Regions from separate parts of the Brachymonas sp. KE5 genome, predicted to be linked through region 3. Evidence: riboswitches for the same ligand, from Rfam matches in the RefSeq annotation. Region 3 holds a riboswitch; each other region holds the start of a gene.
What was found. A riboswitch is a leader RNA that binds a small molecule or an ion and turns the genes downstream of it on or off. The one in region 3 is predicted to bind cobalamin.
Positions count from the first base shown of each region.

Region 1: it holds a riboswitch for cobalamin, as region 3 does, so the genes downstream of both, ACX36O_RS06210 (TonB-dependent receptor plug domain-containing protein) here and ACX36O_RS10205 (energy-coupling factor ABC transporter permease) in region 3, are expected to answer to the same signal.
Region 2: it holds a riboswitch for cobalamin, as region 3 does, so the genes downstream of both, ACX36O_RS03055 (bifunctional adenosylcobinamide kinase/adenosylcobinamide-phosphate guanylyltransferase) here and ACX36O_RS10205 (energy-coupling factor ABC transporter permease) in region 3, are expected to answer to the same signal.

Region 1 covers NZ_CM173463.1:1,302,260-1,307,374, reverse strand. The annotation lists gene ACX36O_RS06215 (ABC transporter substrate-binding protein) at 1-23, opposite strand, end outside; gene ACX36O_RS06210 (TonB-dependent receptor plug domain-containing protein) at 123-2,141, opposite strand; cobalamin riboswitch at 2,337-2,610, opposite strand; gene map (type I methionyl aminopeptidase) at 2,750-3,568, shown strand; gene glnD ([protein-PII] uridylyltransferase) at 3,582-5,115, shown strand, end outside.
Region 2 covers NZ_CM173463.1:651,080-656,194, forward strand. The annotation lists gene ACX36O_RS03035 (sulfite exporter TauE/SafE family protein) at 1-121, shown strand, start outside; gene ACX36O_RS03040 (sulfite exporter TauE/SafE family protein) at 125-949, opposite strand; gene ACX36O_RS03045 (cell division protein ZapA) at 1,293-1,625, opposite strand; gene ACX36O_RS03050 (DUF904 domain-containing protein) at 1,622-1,930, opposite strand; cobalamin riboswitch at 2,061-2,300, shown strand; gene ACX36O_RS03055 (bifunctional adenosylcobinamide kinase/adenosylcobinamide-phosphate guanylyltransferase) at 2,476-3,066, shown strand; gene cobO (cob(I)yrinic acid a,c-diamide adenosyltransferase) at 3,077-3,646, shown strand; gene bluB (5,6-dimethylbenzimidazole synthase) at 3,776-4,450, shown strand; gene bioB (biotin synthase BioB) at 4,469-5,115, shown strand, end outside.
Region 3 covers NZ_CM173463.1:2,153,692-2,158,806, forward strand. The annotation lists gene alaS (alanine--tRNA ligase) at 1-1,475, opposite strand, end outside; cobalamin riboswitch at 1,574-1,796, shown strand; gene ACX36O_RS10205 (energy-coupling factor ABC transporter permease) at 1,949-2,587, shown strand; gene cobM (precorrin-4 C(11)-methyltransferase) at 2,660-3,496, shown strand; gene ACX36O_RS10215 (sirohydrochlorin chelatase) at 3,493-4,446, shown strand; gene ACX36O_RS10220 (precorrin-8X methylmutase) at 4,468-5,115, shown strand, end outside.

The DNA of each region.
Region 1 (5,115 bases), 850 kb from region 3:
CCTAGCGTTGCCAGCAGACACACGCCAGCCGCCACCGTAACGCCCCACCGCCCCCGCCGAGGCGGCGGAACGGGCGAACATTCAGCGGATTCGGGCGTGTGCCACACAGTCATGCCGGCAGCTTACTTGAAGTCCCAGCGGTAACCCAGCTTGAACTCGCGGCCGGGCATGGCATAGCCGGGAACCGACTCGTAATTCTTGTCGAACAGGTTGTCGACACTGAAGCTCAGGGTGTGATTCGGCAGGAAGCGGTAGGCCACGCTGGCGTCCCACAGGGTGTAGCCCGGGTACTGCTTGGTGGTACTGCTCCAGTCGGCAAAGAAGGCGCTCTTGGTGGCCTTGCCGGTATAACGGGCGCCCACTCGCGTGTGCAACTTGTCCCAGTTGCCGTCCAGTGTCAAGCGTGCACTGTGTTTGGGTACGTACTCAAGATCTTTCCATACACCCTTGCTCTCTGATTCGGCGCGGAGGCTATGGGTATAACCCAATCCGAGTTTGAGATTGGGATTGATGTCCCAGCCTGCCGTGAGTTCGAGTCCGCGCATGCGGGCCTGATCTGCGTTGATCCAACTGGTGTAGCCTTTGCCTGCTTCCTGATATTTGTAGCTGACGATCTTGTCCTTGACGCGGGTGTCATAAAAGGTCAGGTCAACGTTCCAGTCAGGCTGTTCCAGCGTGACGCCGATATCCGCGCTGCGGCTGCTCTCGGGCTTCAGGTTGGGGTTGCCACGGTAGTTCGAGAACGTGGAGTAGTCCCCTGCCAGCTTCCATGCGCTGGGCGCCATGAAGCCCTTGCCGGCCGAGGCGTGCACGGCCACCATCGGCGTAAAGTAGTGCTTGATACCCGCGCTCGGGCTGAACTGGTTGAATGTCCGGCTTTGCGGCGTATTGTTGGGCAGCAGGGCCGTCGGCAAGGTGGACAGCTTGAAGCGGTCATAACGTCCACCCACGTACACGTTGGTCTGATCGTTATTGAATGCCATATGCTGTTGCGCGTAGATGGCAGTCGTCTGCAGCTTGCTGTCGGGGTTGTAAACCGTTGCGGGACCGAACAGGTAGCTGACCGATCCGGCCTTGGTCTGGTCGTAATCCACACCATACACCAGCTTGTAGCCATCCGCCCAGGTCCATTCATCCTTGAGTTGTGCGCCCTGCCAGGTGATTTTTGCATCGAAATCCAGCGGACGCTGGCCGCTTGGCGGCGCCTTGTAAGTAGTGTTGGTTTCCTTGCCGGAATAGACAGCCGCGCTCAACGCATGTTGCCCCATCACCCCCTTGAGCTTGGCACTGTACAAATCGCGCTTCACATCCTTGACAGTAGGCTTGCCGTCATACTCCGACCAGGCACCAGGGTTCCCAACATCATCGCCGCGCGCCACATCTGCACGAGCGTCAAGTGTCCAGCCCGGAGCAAGTTCAAAACCGAGCCGGAGTCCGTGACTGTACTGAGTGGCAGCGCTGTTGTTCCAGCGCGTGCCATCGCCGGACTTGTAGTCACCCTGCTTCTGCCATGATCCGAAATAGTCCAGGTTCAGCCACGGAGTCAGTGCACCGCCAATATCCGCTTGCACCGAACGATGCTTGAAGTTGCCGACAGAAACGCCAACCCCGCCCTGCAGATCGCCAGTACGGCGAACCGGAATCACATTGATAACGCCAGACATGGCTTGTGCGCCATACAAAGCAGAAGACGGTCCGCGCAGCACCTCGACCCGAGCGGCCCCCTGGCTGGGAATCAGGCCAATGTTGTCCTTGATGGCAGGGATGCCGTCCTGCAGAAACAGCGTCTGCCACGACTCACCCACCATCGGAGAACTGGGCGTATAACCGCGCACGGAAACGGCAGCATTCATGCCCGGATACTGTTTGATATCGACGTTGGCGGTCTTGTCCAGCAGGTCAGCCAGATCGTGGTGGGGTGTCTGCTCGATTTCCTTGCGGGTAACCACCTCGATACGCTGTGGCGTATCCTTCAGGCGCATTTCCGATCGTGCGCCCGTTACGACGACGCGATAGGTGTCTGCATTGGCGCCAGTGTCTTGCGATGCAGCCACAACCTCAACAGGCCCTGCCGTCTGCGCCACGGCAGCAGCAACCGGCGTCAGGCAGAAAAGCAAGCCTGCCAGGCGGATGGATTCCATTTTCATTTTCAAAGCCACTCTCGATTTTCCTGATGGCCACGCTGCACGCAGACAGTTTCGCTGCAGGCATTGCACGACATCGCACAGGCCATGCAAAGCCTGCTTGCGTTGTCACGACGATGCCGGAAGAAACAAGCGATGTTCTGTCTGCTCCCCGCAGACGGCCAGGTTCAAGCTGTCGCAACCCTGATCCGACAGCATCCACAACAACAGGCCGGTATCCGGACTCGCAAGTTCTGGTGCATCGCCTTCCCACAGGCGGCGCGCGCGTTGCCTTGCACAACGCCGCACCGCACCTGCAGTGGCTGCCGCGCCATCGATTGGCGCAGCCTGATACACCCACACTCGCTTACCGTTGCGGGGGCAGTCCGGGCCTGACGTTGCCATGCAACGCGCACCCGGTTCCCGTTTAACCTGCGCATTCCGGCCGCAGCCGGCGCCTGCAGGCACCTGTGGTCTAGTGCACCGGCCACACGCCGATGCGTGACCGATTGTAATTACAAACCCTGTCGCTGCCCACGAAATGGGCAAAACTTTGCCGTTCAAGTGCCTGTACGCAACGCCCCTTTGCCCACGCGGGATGCCGCATTGCAGGATAATTGCGCCCCATGACCATCAAGATTCATACACCCGAAGAAATCGATCACATGCGGGTGGCCTGCCGTTTCGCGGCCGAGCTGCTCGACTATATCGGCCCGCACATCGTCCCCGGCGTCACCACCAACGAGATCGACCGCCTGTGCGAGGAGTACACCTCCAGCCGTGGTTCCGTTTCTGCGCCGCTCAACTACGCGCCCCCGGGCCACACGCCCTACCCCAAGTCCATCTGCACTTCGGTCAACCAGCAGGTGTGCCACGGCATCCCCAACGACAAGCCGCTGAAAAAAGGCGATATCGTCAACATTGACGTGACCCCCATCACCAACGGCTGGCATGGCGACAGCAGCCGCATGTTCATCGTGGGCGGCGAAGATGCTGCGCCCCCGTTCGTGCGCCGTCTGTGCCGCGTCACCCATGAGTCGATGTGGAAAGGCATTGTCGAAGTCAAGCCGGGCGCGCGCCTGGGCGATATCGGCAGCGCCATCCAGAAATACGTCGAAAGCCACGGCTACAGCGTGGTGCGCGAATTCTGCGGCCACGGCATCGGACAGGAATTCCATACCGAACCGCAGGTACTGCACTACGGCAAGCCCGGCACGCTGGAAGAGCTGCAGCCCGGCATGATTTTCACGATTGAACCGATGGTCAACGCCGGCCGCCGCGAGATCAAGGAATCGAACGACGGCTGGTCCATCGTGACGAAGGACCGTTCGCTGTCGGCCCAGTACGAACACACCATCGTCGTGACCGAAACCGGCTACGAAGTGCTGACCGTGTCGGAAGGCATGCCGGCGCTGCCGGACTTCGTCAGCGCCATCCGCACCTGAACCCGTCCTGACCATGCACGCACCGAGCCAGGACGCCGTTGCCCCGGAGGCGCTGCAGGCGCTGCGAGACGGCTATGCGCGGGACAAGGCGGACCTGCTCGCGCATTTCCGCGATCCGGACATCGGCTACCGCCGCATGCGCGGCGTGCTGGGCACGCTCAAGAAGCTGACCCAGTTGACCGACAACGTCTTGCTGGCCCTGTGGCGCCTGCATGGGCTGGATCGCGACAAGGCAGCGCTGGTCGCGGTGGGCGGCTATGGCCGCGGCGAGCTGTTTCCGCATTCCGACATCGACGTGCTGGTGCTGCTGCCGGATGCAGCCTCCCCTTCCCCGGCGCACGACCCGGTCCAGGCACGCGTCAGCGCCTTCATCGGCAGCTGCTGGGATGTGGGCCTGCAAATCGGCTCGGCCGTACGCACCCTGTCCGAATGCCTGAGCGAATCCGCAGGCGACATCACGGTGCAGACCTCGTTGCTGGAGCGCCGGCTGATTTTCGGCCCGCAGGCCCTGTACCGCCAGCTGAGCGCGGCCTACGACAGCGCCATGCAGCCCTATGCCTTCTACCTGGCCAAGACGCTGGAAATGCGTCAGCGCCACGCCAAGTTCGACAACACGCCGTATGCGCTGGAGCCCAACTGCAAGGAATCTCCCGGCGGCCTGCGTGATCTGCACATCGTGCTGTGGGTGGCCAAGGCAGCCGGCTACGGCACCACCTGGGATGCGCTGACGCGCCACGGCCTGATGACACGCTACGAGGCCAAGCAGATCAAGCGCAACTACACCCTGCTCAGCCTGATCCGCGCCCGCCTGCACATGGTGGCCAACCGGCGTGAAGACCGGCTGGTGTTCGACATGCAGACACTGGTGGCCGAGCTTTTCGGCTACACCCCGATCGAACGCCAGACGCGCCAGGGCCACGATCGCAGCCCGATCCGCCCCAGCGAAGCGCTGATGCGGCACTATTACTGGACGGCCAAGGCCGTCACGCAGCTCAGCCAGATCCTGCTGCTGAACATTGCCGAACGCCTGCGCGATTCCGGCCACACACGCAACTACGACCCGGCGCCCGTCACCCGCGCCATGCGTGCGCTGCAGGCACGCAGCTCCGCACGCGATCCGCAGGCGAGCGAACCCGGCGCCCAGCTCGCCGCGCAGGAAGTGGTCAACCCCGTGGCAAGCACGGCCACGCCACACACCGACTACCTGGCGCTGGGCGCGCAGCGGCGCGAAATGCGGCCGATCAACGAGCGTTTTCTCGACAACAACGGCCTGCTCGAAGTGGTCAGCGACACGCTCTACCGCGAGCAGCCGCACGCCATTCTTGAAACTTTTCTGGTACTGCAGCAGACGGTCGGCATCAAGGGTCTGTCGGCACGCACGCTGCGCGCCCTGTTCAACGCCCGCGTGCTGATGGACAGTGCCTTCCGGCGCGATCCGGTCAACCGGCAGCAGTTCCTGCAGATCCTGCAGGCGCCCAGCGGCGTGACACAGGCGCTGCGCCTGATGAACCAGACCTCCGTGCTGGGCCGCTACCTGTGGGTGTTCC
Region 2 (5,115 bases), 1.3 Mb from region 3:
CAAGCTGGGCGATGGCGAATGGGGCATTCGCCTGGCTGGCCTAGCGCTGGCCATCAGCGCCGGCGTGGCGCTGTGGATGGGCCTGATGCATGATCAGGCGCCGTGGTGCACCACGCCCTGAGGTTTACGCGCCCAGCAGGCGGATACCCTTGATCAGCATGCTGACCGCCAGCAGCATCAGGATGCCGGCGAAGATGCGCTTGAGGGTCTTGACCGGCAGGGCGTGCGCGGTGCGTGCGCCCAGCGGGGCCATCAGCACGCTGCAGCTGGCGATCACGGCCAGGGCTGGCAGCCAGACGTAGCCAACCGACCATTCCGGCCGGCCCGCCACGCTCCAGCCGCCCAGCACGTAGCCGATCACGTTGAACACCGCGATCGGAAAGCCCAGGGCGGCGCTGGTGGCCACGGCGTTGTGGATGGCGACGTTGCACCAGGTCATGAAGGGAACGCTCAGGAAGCCGCCGCCGGCGCCGAGCAGGCCGGACAGGAAGCCGATCACGCTGCCGGCCGCCATCTGGCCGCCACGGCCGGGCATCTGGCGCGTGGGCTTGGGCTTGCGATCCAGGAACATCTGCAGCGCCGCCAGGATCACCAGCACGCCGAACACCACGGACAGCCAGGCACCCTTGAGCAGGGCGAACACGCCGATGCTGACGACCAGTGCGCCGATCATGATGCCCGGGGCGATACCCTTGACCAGATCCCAGCGCACCATGCCGCGCTTGTGGTGGGCGCGCACGCTGGAGATGGAGGTGAAGATGATGGTGGCCATGGAAGTGGCAATCGCCATCTTCACGGCCAGTTCGTTGTCGACGCCGCGGCTGGCCAGGATCCAGGTGATGAAGGGCACCAGCACCATGCCGCCCCCCACGCCCAGCAGGCCGGCCATGAAGCCGCCGGTGAGGCCGAGCGCGGCCAGTTCGACAATGGTGATGGGTTCGAGGATCATGGCGGGAAATCTGCTGAGGCGTTCGGAGCTCCGAACGCGAAAAGCCGCCCGGGGGGCGGCTTGGGGTCTGTCGCGAGGGGCGCCAGACGGCTGAGAGGTGTCTGCAGCAGAGCCAGACCGTCATCCTGAACGGAGGGGTTCAGGTGGGCGAGGGCAGCAAGGCCTTGGGTTCATCTAACGCGAGATGATCACGCTGGCCGAGCGATCTACCAAGCCCGGGCTCAGAGAGCATTGGTTCAAGGAAATATAAAGCCAAGCTCGCTGCAGACGCCTTCATTTTAGGATGAAATCGGCCCGCGTGGGAAATTTGCAGATGTAAAAGCCCGCGCGTTGTGTACGACTGTCAGATCAGGCGGCCGTCCTCGGCCAGCGCCTCGTCCATGCGCTGCAGCAGGGCCTGCATGCGGGGGTGCACCAACTCGGCCGGCTGTACCTCGCCTTCGGCGGCGAGGGCGGGCATGGCCGCAATCTGCTGCTCCTTCTCGATCAGGTCGAAGGCCATGTTGAGGGCGGCGAGCACGGCGATGCGGTCGCGTGCGCGGATCTTGCCGGCATCACGGATCTTGCACATGGCGGTGTCGACGCGCTGCACTGCCTCGTTCATGCGGTCTTCGGAACCTTCCGGGCAGGCCAGCACATAGGCCTGGCCCATGATCGGAACTTCGATTTGCTTCATTGCGGATCATCCTTGGCAGAAGAAGGCTGTGCGGCAGGGGGCTGCTGGCCCCAGACGCTGGCCATGGCGGGCGCCGGGGCGGCCGGCGCTGCCACCGGCTCGGCCGGCAGGCGGGCGAGCAGGGCGTCGACGCGCGCGCGGGCGGCCGACAGGCGCGACTTGAGCGAATCCCGCTCCTGGGTAACTTCCTGCAGCTGGCCCTGGAGCAGGGCGGCGGTTTTCTGCAGCTCCTGGTAGCGCAGCAGCATGTGCTCCATGCGGTCTGCGACCTGGTCGAGCGAGAGCGGGGTGAGGGGAGTGGTCATGGCACGGGAACGACAGGCAACAAGATAGCTGGCGTGGCCTGCAGCTGCAGGCCTGGCCCTTTGTTGCACATTGTAGATGATGGCGCCGGGACGCCATGGGGGCTTTCCTCAGGGACGGGGCGAATCGTCCTACAATATCCGGATTGCTGGTGCCTGGCAGGTCGTTGTGGCCGCCGGGTAAACGGGAAGCAGGAGTCCTGCCGGGATGGCTGGCAGGGCACAGGCCTGCGCTGCCCCCGCAACGGTGATACGGCGCAGCCCGGGTTGTGAAGCGGCTGCCGCAGTGTTCTCGCACGCCACTGGCCAGGTGCCGGGAAGGCAGCGCTGCCATGCCGTCAGCCCGGATACCGGCCAGCAAGCTTGATTTGGGGCGCCTGCCTGCGGGCCGGCGCCGGAACGGAATGCAGCGGCGGGGCGCCAGCGGTTTTCCGGGCTTTTCTCATGGTGGCATTGGTGCCGGTGCTGGCGGACATTTTCTCTCTTGGTCTTTCTCTCCTGAACGGGTTGCGCCCTGGCGTGCGCCGTGCGCAGCCGTGGAGGGCGGCATGAGGCATCACGAACTGATCCTGGGCGGCCAGAAATCCGGCAAGACGGTGCGCGCCGAGCAGTTGGTGGCGCGCTGGCTGGAGCAGGATGCGGGGCGCCGTGCCCTGTATCTGGCAACGGCACTGCCCTGGGACGAGGAAATGCAGCAGCGCATCGCGCGCCACCAGCAGGATCGCGCCCGGCGCGTGCCGCGCATGCAGACCCTGCAGGCTGCGGAGTGGGGCGGCGCACTGGACGTGCCCGGCCTGTTGCGCCAGCATGGCGCGCCGGAGGTGGCACTGGTGCTGGACTGCCTCACGCTCTGGCTGACGCAGCAGTTGATGCCGCTGGAGCAGGAGGATGTGCAGCCGGTCGCCGATGCTGCGCGGCTGGAAGCCGCGGTTGCCGATCTGCTGGAGGCCATCCGGGCCTGGCCCGGTCCGTTGTATATCGTGAGCAATGAAATCGGCCTGGGCGTGATTCCGCTCGGCCGCGAGACGCGTGCCTTTGTGGACGCGCTTGGCGAACTCAACCAGCGCGTGGCAGCCGTGTGCAGCCACGTGACCCTGATGGCGGCAGGTCTGCCGCTGACATTGAAATCTTCCGACTGAAAGGATGCCCATGAAAATCGAGGAACCGCCCAAGGAGAAACCGTACGAAAAGTCCGATGGCGAGCGTCGCGGCATCCTGATCGTCAATACCGGCGATGGCAAGGGCAAGAGCACGGCCGCGTTCGGCCTGGCGCTGCGTGCCACCGGCCGCGGCAAGAAGGTGAAGATCTACCAGTTCATGAAGGTGCCGAGTGCGCGCTTTGGCGAGCACCGCATGTTCGAGCAGATCGGCGTGCCAGTCGAGGGGCTGGGCGACGGCTTCAGCTGGAAGAGCCAGGATCTGGAAAAGTCCGCGCAGCTGGCGCGCGACGGCTGGGAGAAGGCCAAGGCCGCCATCCTGAGCGGCGAGTATTTCCTGGTGGTGTGCGACGAGATCACCTATCCGCTGGTGTACGGCTGGCTGCCGCTGGAAGATGTGGTGGAGACGCTGAAGAACCGTCCGCGCGATGTGCATGTGTGCCTGACCGGCCGCCGCTGCCCGCAGGAGATCGTCGACATCGCCGATACCGTGACCGAGATGCGCCCGGTCAAGCATGCCTTCGATGCGGGCATTCCGGCGCAGCGCGGCATCGAGGACTGAGCGCACACCGTGAACGATTCCATTGCCCTGTGTCTAGGCGGCGATGCTGACGGCCGGCCGGATGCCGAAGCGGGGGGCTCCTCCCAGCATGCCTATCCGGCGGCAGACCGGGACGCGATCTACCGCGTGATGGCGCAGCGGCGCGACATGCGCCATTTCACGCCGGGTGCCCAGGTGGTGCCGGAGGTGCTGGAGCGCCTGCTGCTGGCGGCGCATGCAGGGCCGAGCGTGGGTTTCATGCAGCCCTGGCGCTTTCTGCGCATCAGCGATGCGGGGCTGCGCGAGCGCATCCATGGCTGCGTGGAGCGCGAACGCGTGGCCACGGCCCGTGCGCTGGGCGAGCGCGAGGAGGATTTTCTCAAGCTCAAGGTCGAAGGGATCCGCGAGGCGGCCGAGCTGATCGCGGTATGCCTGGCGGACGGGCGCGAGCGCCATGTGTTCGGCCGGCGCACCATGCCCTATATGGATATCGCTTCGGTCGGCTGCGCGCTGCAGAACCTGTGGCTGGCGGCGCGTGCGGAGGGGCTGGGCGTGGGCTGGGTGTCGATTTTCGATCCCGACGAGCTGGGTGCCTTGCTGCAGCTGCCCGAAGGGGCCAGCCCGCTGGCGCTGCTGTGCATCGGCCCGGTGCCCGAGTTTTATGATGCGCCCATGCTGCAGCAGCAGCGCTGGGCCAGCCGCATGCCGCTGGCGGATGTGGTTTTTGACAATAGCTGGGGCCACAGTGCCCCGTTCCTGCAGGGGCTTTGTCAGCCTGGGCAAAGCCCGGTAGCGGACAATGCGTGCTGCGATTCTTCCGATTGATGTAGAGAAAGCCCGAAGATGGACACTCCTGTCACCCATTCCCCCGCCACCTGCCATACCGGCGGCGAGCAGACCGTGCATTTCTGCGCCCCGCGCAACAACCAGCCGGTGCCGCAGAGCACCAACCGCTGGGCGGTGGAGGATATCGAGGCGCTGTTTGCGCTGCCGTTCCCCGAGCTGATGTTCAAGGCACAGCAGGTGCACCGCGAGCACTTCAATCCGGCCGAAGTGGAATTTGCGACGCTGCTTTCGATCAAGACCGGCGGCTGCCCGGAGGATTGCGGCTACTGCCCGCAGTCGGTGCACTATGACACCGGCGTCGATGCCACCAAGCTGATGGAAGCCGACAAGGTGCGCGAGGCCGCCGAGCTGGCCAAGGCCGCGGGTGCCACGCGTTTCTGCATGGGTGCGGCCTGGCGCGCGCCCAAGGACCGCGACATCGAGAACGTGGTCACGCTGATCAAGACGGTGAAGGACGTGGGCCTGCAAGCCTGCTGCACGCTGGGCATGCTGACCAAGGACCATGCCGAGCAGCTCAAGGAAGCCGGTCTGGATTACTACAACCACAACCTGGACACCGCGCCCGAGAACTACGGCAACATCATCAGCACGCGCGATTACCAGGACCGTCTGGACACGCTGGAGAACGTGCGCAACGTGGGCGT
Region 3 (5,115 bases):
ACGACCACGCCTTGCTGGCCGGCATCGAGTTGCTGCGCGGGTTCGCCATTGACATACAGGGCCACGACCTTGGCCTCGCCGCCCAGTTGCTCGTAGCCGGTGAAGGCATTGCCCTCGCCGCTGTAGTCGAGCAGCTTGTCCATCTTGAACTTGCCGGCCGCGCGGGCGGTGGCTTTCTGTTCCTGCATGGCTTCCTCGAAGCCGGCCTCGTCCACCGTCACGCCGCGCTCGCGGCAGACGTCCTGCGTCAGGTCGAGCGGGAAGCCGTAGGTGTCGTGCAGCTTGAAGGCGACATGGCCGGGCAGTTCGCGGCGGCCGGCAATCAAGGCGTCGTCCAGGATTTCCATGCCCTTGGCCAGGGTCTCGAAGAAACGCTCTTCCTCGCCCTTGAGCGCAGCCATGACCTGCGCCTGCTGCGCCTTCAGGCGCGGGTAGGCATCGCCCATCAGCGCCACCAGATCGGGCACCAGCTTGTGGAAGAAGGGCTTTTGCTGGCCCAGCTTGTAGCCGTGGCGGATGGCGCGGCGGATGATGCGGCGCTGCACGTAGCTGCGGCCTTCACTGCCAGGCAGCACGCCGTCGCTGACCAGGAAGGCGGTGGCGCGGATGTGGTCGGCGATCACCTTGAGCGAGGGGTTGTCCAGGTCGGTACAGCCGGTTTCGCGCGCGGCGGCCTTGATCAGGGTGTCGAACAGGTCGATCTCGTAGTTGCTGTGCACGTGCTGCAGCACGGCGGCCAGACGCTCCAGGCCCATGCCGGTATCCACGCAGGGCGCGGGCAGGCGCGTGACGCTGCCATCCTCGTGCATCTCGAACTGCATGAACACGTGGTTCCAGATCTCGATGAAGCGGTCGCCATCCTCTTCGGGCGAGCCGGGCGGGCCACCGGGGATTTCGGGTCCATGGTCGTAGAAGATCTCGGAGCAGGGGCCGCAGGGGCCGGTGTCGGCCATCATCCAGAAGTTGTCGCTCTTGTAGCGCGCGCCCTTGTTGTCGCCGATGCGGATGATGCGCTCGGGCGGCAGGCCGATCACGTCCTTCCAGATGTCGTAGGCTTCGTCATCTTCGGCGTAGACGGTGGCGGTGAGGCGCTCGGGCGGCAGGCCGTAGATCTGGGTGAGAAGTTCCCAGCCCCATTCAATGCTTTCGCGCTTGAAGTAGTCGCCGAAGGACCAGTTGCCCAGCATCTCGAAGAAGGTGTGGTGGCGTGCGGTGTAGCCGACGTTTTCCAGGTCGTTGTGCTTGCCGCCAGCACGCAGGCAGGCCTGCACGCTGGTGGCGCGGTTGTAGGGACGCTTGTCGGTGCCCAGGAACACGTCCTTGAACTGCACCATGCCCGAGTTGGTGAACATCAGCGTCGGGTCGTTGCCCGGCACCAGCGGGCTGGATTCGACGATGGTGTGGCCCTTGCTGGCGTAGAAGTCGAGAAAGGTCTTGCGGATGTCCGCAACGGTCATGGGGGAAGGGGTGCTCATGCTGGGGACGGCCGAACGGCCGCAAAAGGCTGTATGGGGAACGAAATGTGCTGCCCGAGATTATAGGTGCGCAGCCATTTTCAGCAGGAGGCCGCCTATAATTATGCATACATGCAGGTGTCCGGATGGAGTCATGTCCGTCCGGATGAAACGGGAAGCTGGTAAGGCCGAGGCCAAGTCCAGCGCTGCCCCCGCAACGGTATGTCAGTCAAGCTTGCAGCTCGATGCCACTGGTCGCTTCCGGCCGGGAAGGTGCTGCAGGCCCCCTGCCCTGTGCAGGAACTGGCAAGCCCGGAGACCGGCCTGCTGTGACACGTTTGTCAGCGTTGCGGAGGGCGATGCGGGCAGTGCACAGCCGGACTTCCCCCTTTTTCTTCCCGGCATCGCGCTTCCTTCAATACCCACCTGCCAGCGCGGCAGACTGTATGCCAGCCCCGGCTGGTCTTCTAGGGTGTTACTAAAAGGAAGCAATCATGCACATCGAACCCGGCATTCTCTCCTCCGCCAAGATCGCCTTTGCCAACGTCGCAGCCGTCGGCATGCTGGCTGCCTGCGCGCCCGCGCTGGTCAAGCGCCCGGCCCTGCTGCTGCGCACCGCGCTGGCGGCGCTGTTCTTCTCCATCTTCATGCAGGTGTTCCACATGCCGGTTGGCGCATCGGAACTGCACTTCGTCGGCGCCATGCCGATCTACCTGCTGCTGGGCTTCGTGCCCACGCTGTTCGGCTTTGCCTTTGGCCTGCTGCTGCAGGGTCTGCTGTTCGATCCGCAGGATCTGGCGCATCTGGCCGTGAACAGCCTGTCGCTGATGGTGCCGCTGGCTGCCGTGCACTACGGCCTGGGCAAGCGCCTGGCCGGCAAGTTCACCGTGGCCAACATCGTGAAGCTGGACTTTGCCTTCTACGCCGGCGTGACGCTGATGGTGGGCTTCTGGCTGTCCATGGGCACCGAACCCACGCCGCTGGCCAACTGGGCCACCTTTGCCGCCAGCTACCTGGCGCTGGTGCTGGTCGAGCCGCTGGTGACGCTGGCCATCGTGCGCGCTGCGCGCGGCTTCAAGGACAGCAACTGGGCCCAGCTGTGCCTGGATGAGCGCGTGACGGCTGCTGCCTGATCACTGCCGTCCGCCGGCCCGGCCTGCAGTGTGCGGGCCGGGCTTTTGCCGTTTCTGTTTCTGGTTTTTCCCATGCAATTCTCTTCCCTGCCAGGCAAGGTCTGGTTTGTCGGCGCCGGCCCCGGCGATCCGGAGTTGCTGACCGTCAAAGGGCGCGACCTGATCGCGCAGGCCGGTGCCATCCTGTTTGCCGGCTCGCTGGTGAGCGAGGCCGCCACGCGCTGGGCGCCTGCCGGCTGTGTGATCGCCGACAGCAAGGACATGACGCTGGAGCAGATCTGCGCCTGGCTGATCGCGCAGGCGCAGCAGCACGCCGTGGTGGTGCGCCTGCAGACGGGCGATCCTTCGCTCTACGGCACGCTGATCGAGATGGCGCAGCCGCTGGATGCGGCCGGCATACCGATCGCGGTGGTGCCGGGCGTGACCTCGGCCATGGCCTCGGCCGCTGCGGCGGTGGAGAGCCTGACACTGCCCGAGGTGACGCAAACCGTGATCCTCACGCGCGTGGAAGGCCGCACGCCCATGCCCGAAGGCGAAAGCCTGCGCGAACTGGCCCAGCATCGCTGCACGCTGTGCATCTACCTCTCCATCACCCTGCTGCACAAGGTCGAGAGCGAACTGCGCGCCGCCGGCTGGCCGGAGGACGCGCCCATGCTGGTGGTGCACAAGGCGAGCTGGCCGGGCGAGGAGCGCATCCTGCGCGGCACGCTGTCCACCATCAAGGCGATCTGCCGCGAGGCCGGCGTGGTGAGCCAGAGCATGATCATCGCCAGCCCCACACTGGGTGCCCGCCAGTGGCCCGAGTTGACCAAGTCGCGCCTGTATGACGCCGGCTTTACCCACCGTTTCCGCCGCGCCAGTGCGCCTGCGGATGACGTTTCCCCCTCTTCCTCCGGAACCCCGACATGACGACTCCTACCCTGCTGCTGGTTGGCCATGGCTCGCGCGAGCCGGGCGGCAACGCAGAAATCGAACAATTCGCACGCCGCTGGCGCCAGGACCGGCCCGAGTGGCACATCGAGGTGTGCTTTATCGAGTTTGCCGATGTGCTGCTGGACGAAGGCCTCGACCGTGCCGCCGCCCATGCGCAGCAGCATGATGGCAAAGTGCTCGTATTGCCGCTGATCCTGAACGCCGCCGGCCATGTGAAAGGCGACATTCCCTATGCCCTGGAGCAGGCGCGCCAGCGCTTTCCGCAAGTGCAGTTCGACTATGCACCGCATCTGGGCGCCTGCGAGCCGGTGCTGACGGTGCTGCGCCGCAAGCTGCGCCATGCCATGCACCGGCTGGACATGCCCGATCCGCAAGGCACCGGCGTGATCCTGCTGGGACGCGGCTCCAGCGACCGCAAGGCCAATGGCGAGGTCGCCAAGATGGCACGCTGGCTGTGGGAGGAAACCGATCACGAGCTGGTGGATGTGGCCTTTACCGGCATCACCTACCCGCGCCTGGAACGCGTGGTGCAACGGCACATGCTGCTGGGCATGACGCAGATCGTGATCCTGCCCTACTACCTGTTCACCGGCACGCTGATGCACCGCATCGACCGCCAGGTGGAGCATCTGCGCAAGCAGTATCCGCAGCTGCGCTTTGCGCACAGCCAGTATTTCGGCTTCGAGCCGGAGGTGTTTGCGCTGCTGGACGAGCGGGTGGACAAGTGGCTGCGCGGCGCGCCGCATGCGACGGTGCGCTATGACGTGGCGGGGTATGTGCCGCACAGCCATGATCACCATGATCATGCGCATGGCGAACACGGACATGACCATTCGCACGACGGGCACCACCATGCGCATGCACACGACCATGGCGACGACGGCAACGACGCCGTGCGCCACTGCACGCATGTGTCCCACCACTGATTCGCACTTCACGGGTTTGCCATGAGCACCATCAACACTGTTACCGAGCAGCTCACGCGCGCCGGCCAGGTCATCGAGCATGACAGCTTTGCCATCATCGACAGCGAAGCCGGCCCGCACGTCTATACCGAAGGCCAGTGGCCCATCGTGCGCCGCATGATCCATGCCAACGCCGATTTCGAATTCAACGGCCTGACGGACTTCCATCCCGATGCGGTCGAGGCCGGGCTGCAGGCGCTGCTCGATGCCAAGGCGCGCGGCGGCATCGCCATGGTGGCGGACGTGGAAATGATCTGCGTCGGGCTCTCCAAGCCACGGCTGTCGCACTTCGGCGTGATGACGCACCAGTTCATCAGCGATGCCGACGTGATCGCGCAGGCGCAGCAGGAAGACACCACGCGTGCCGTACAGGCCATGCGCAAGGCGCATCGGCTGGGGTTGCTGGATGGCGCCATTGTCGGGATCGGGAATGCTCCCACCGCGCTGATCGAGCTGGTGCGCCTGATCCGCGAGGAAGGTGTGCGCCCGGCGCTGGTGGTGGGCATGCCGGTGGGTTTTGTCTCTGCCGCCGAAAGCAAGGATCTGATGGCCGAAGTGCAGGAAGTGCCGTGGATCGTGATCCGCGGGCGCAAGGGCGGCTCCACGCTGGTGGTGGCTGCGCTGCACGCA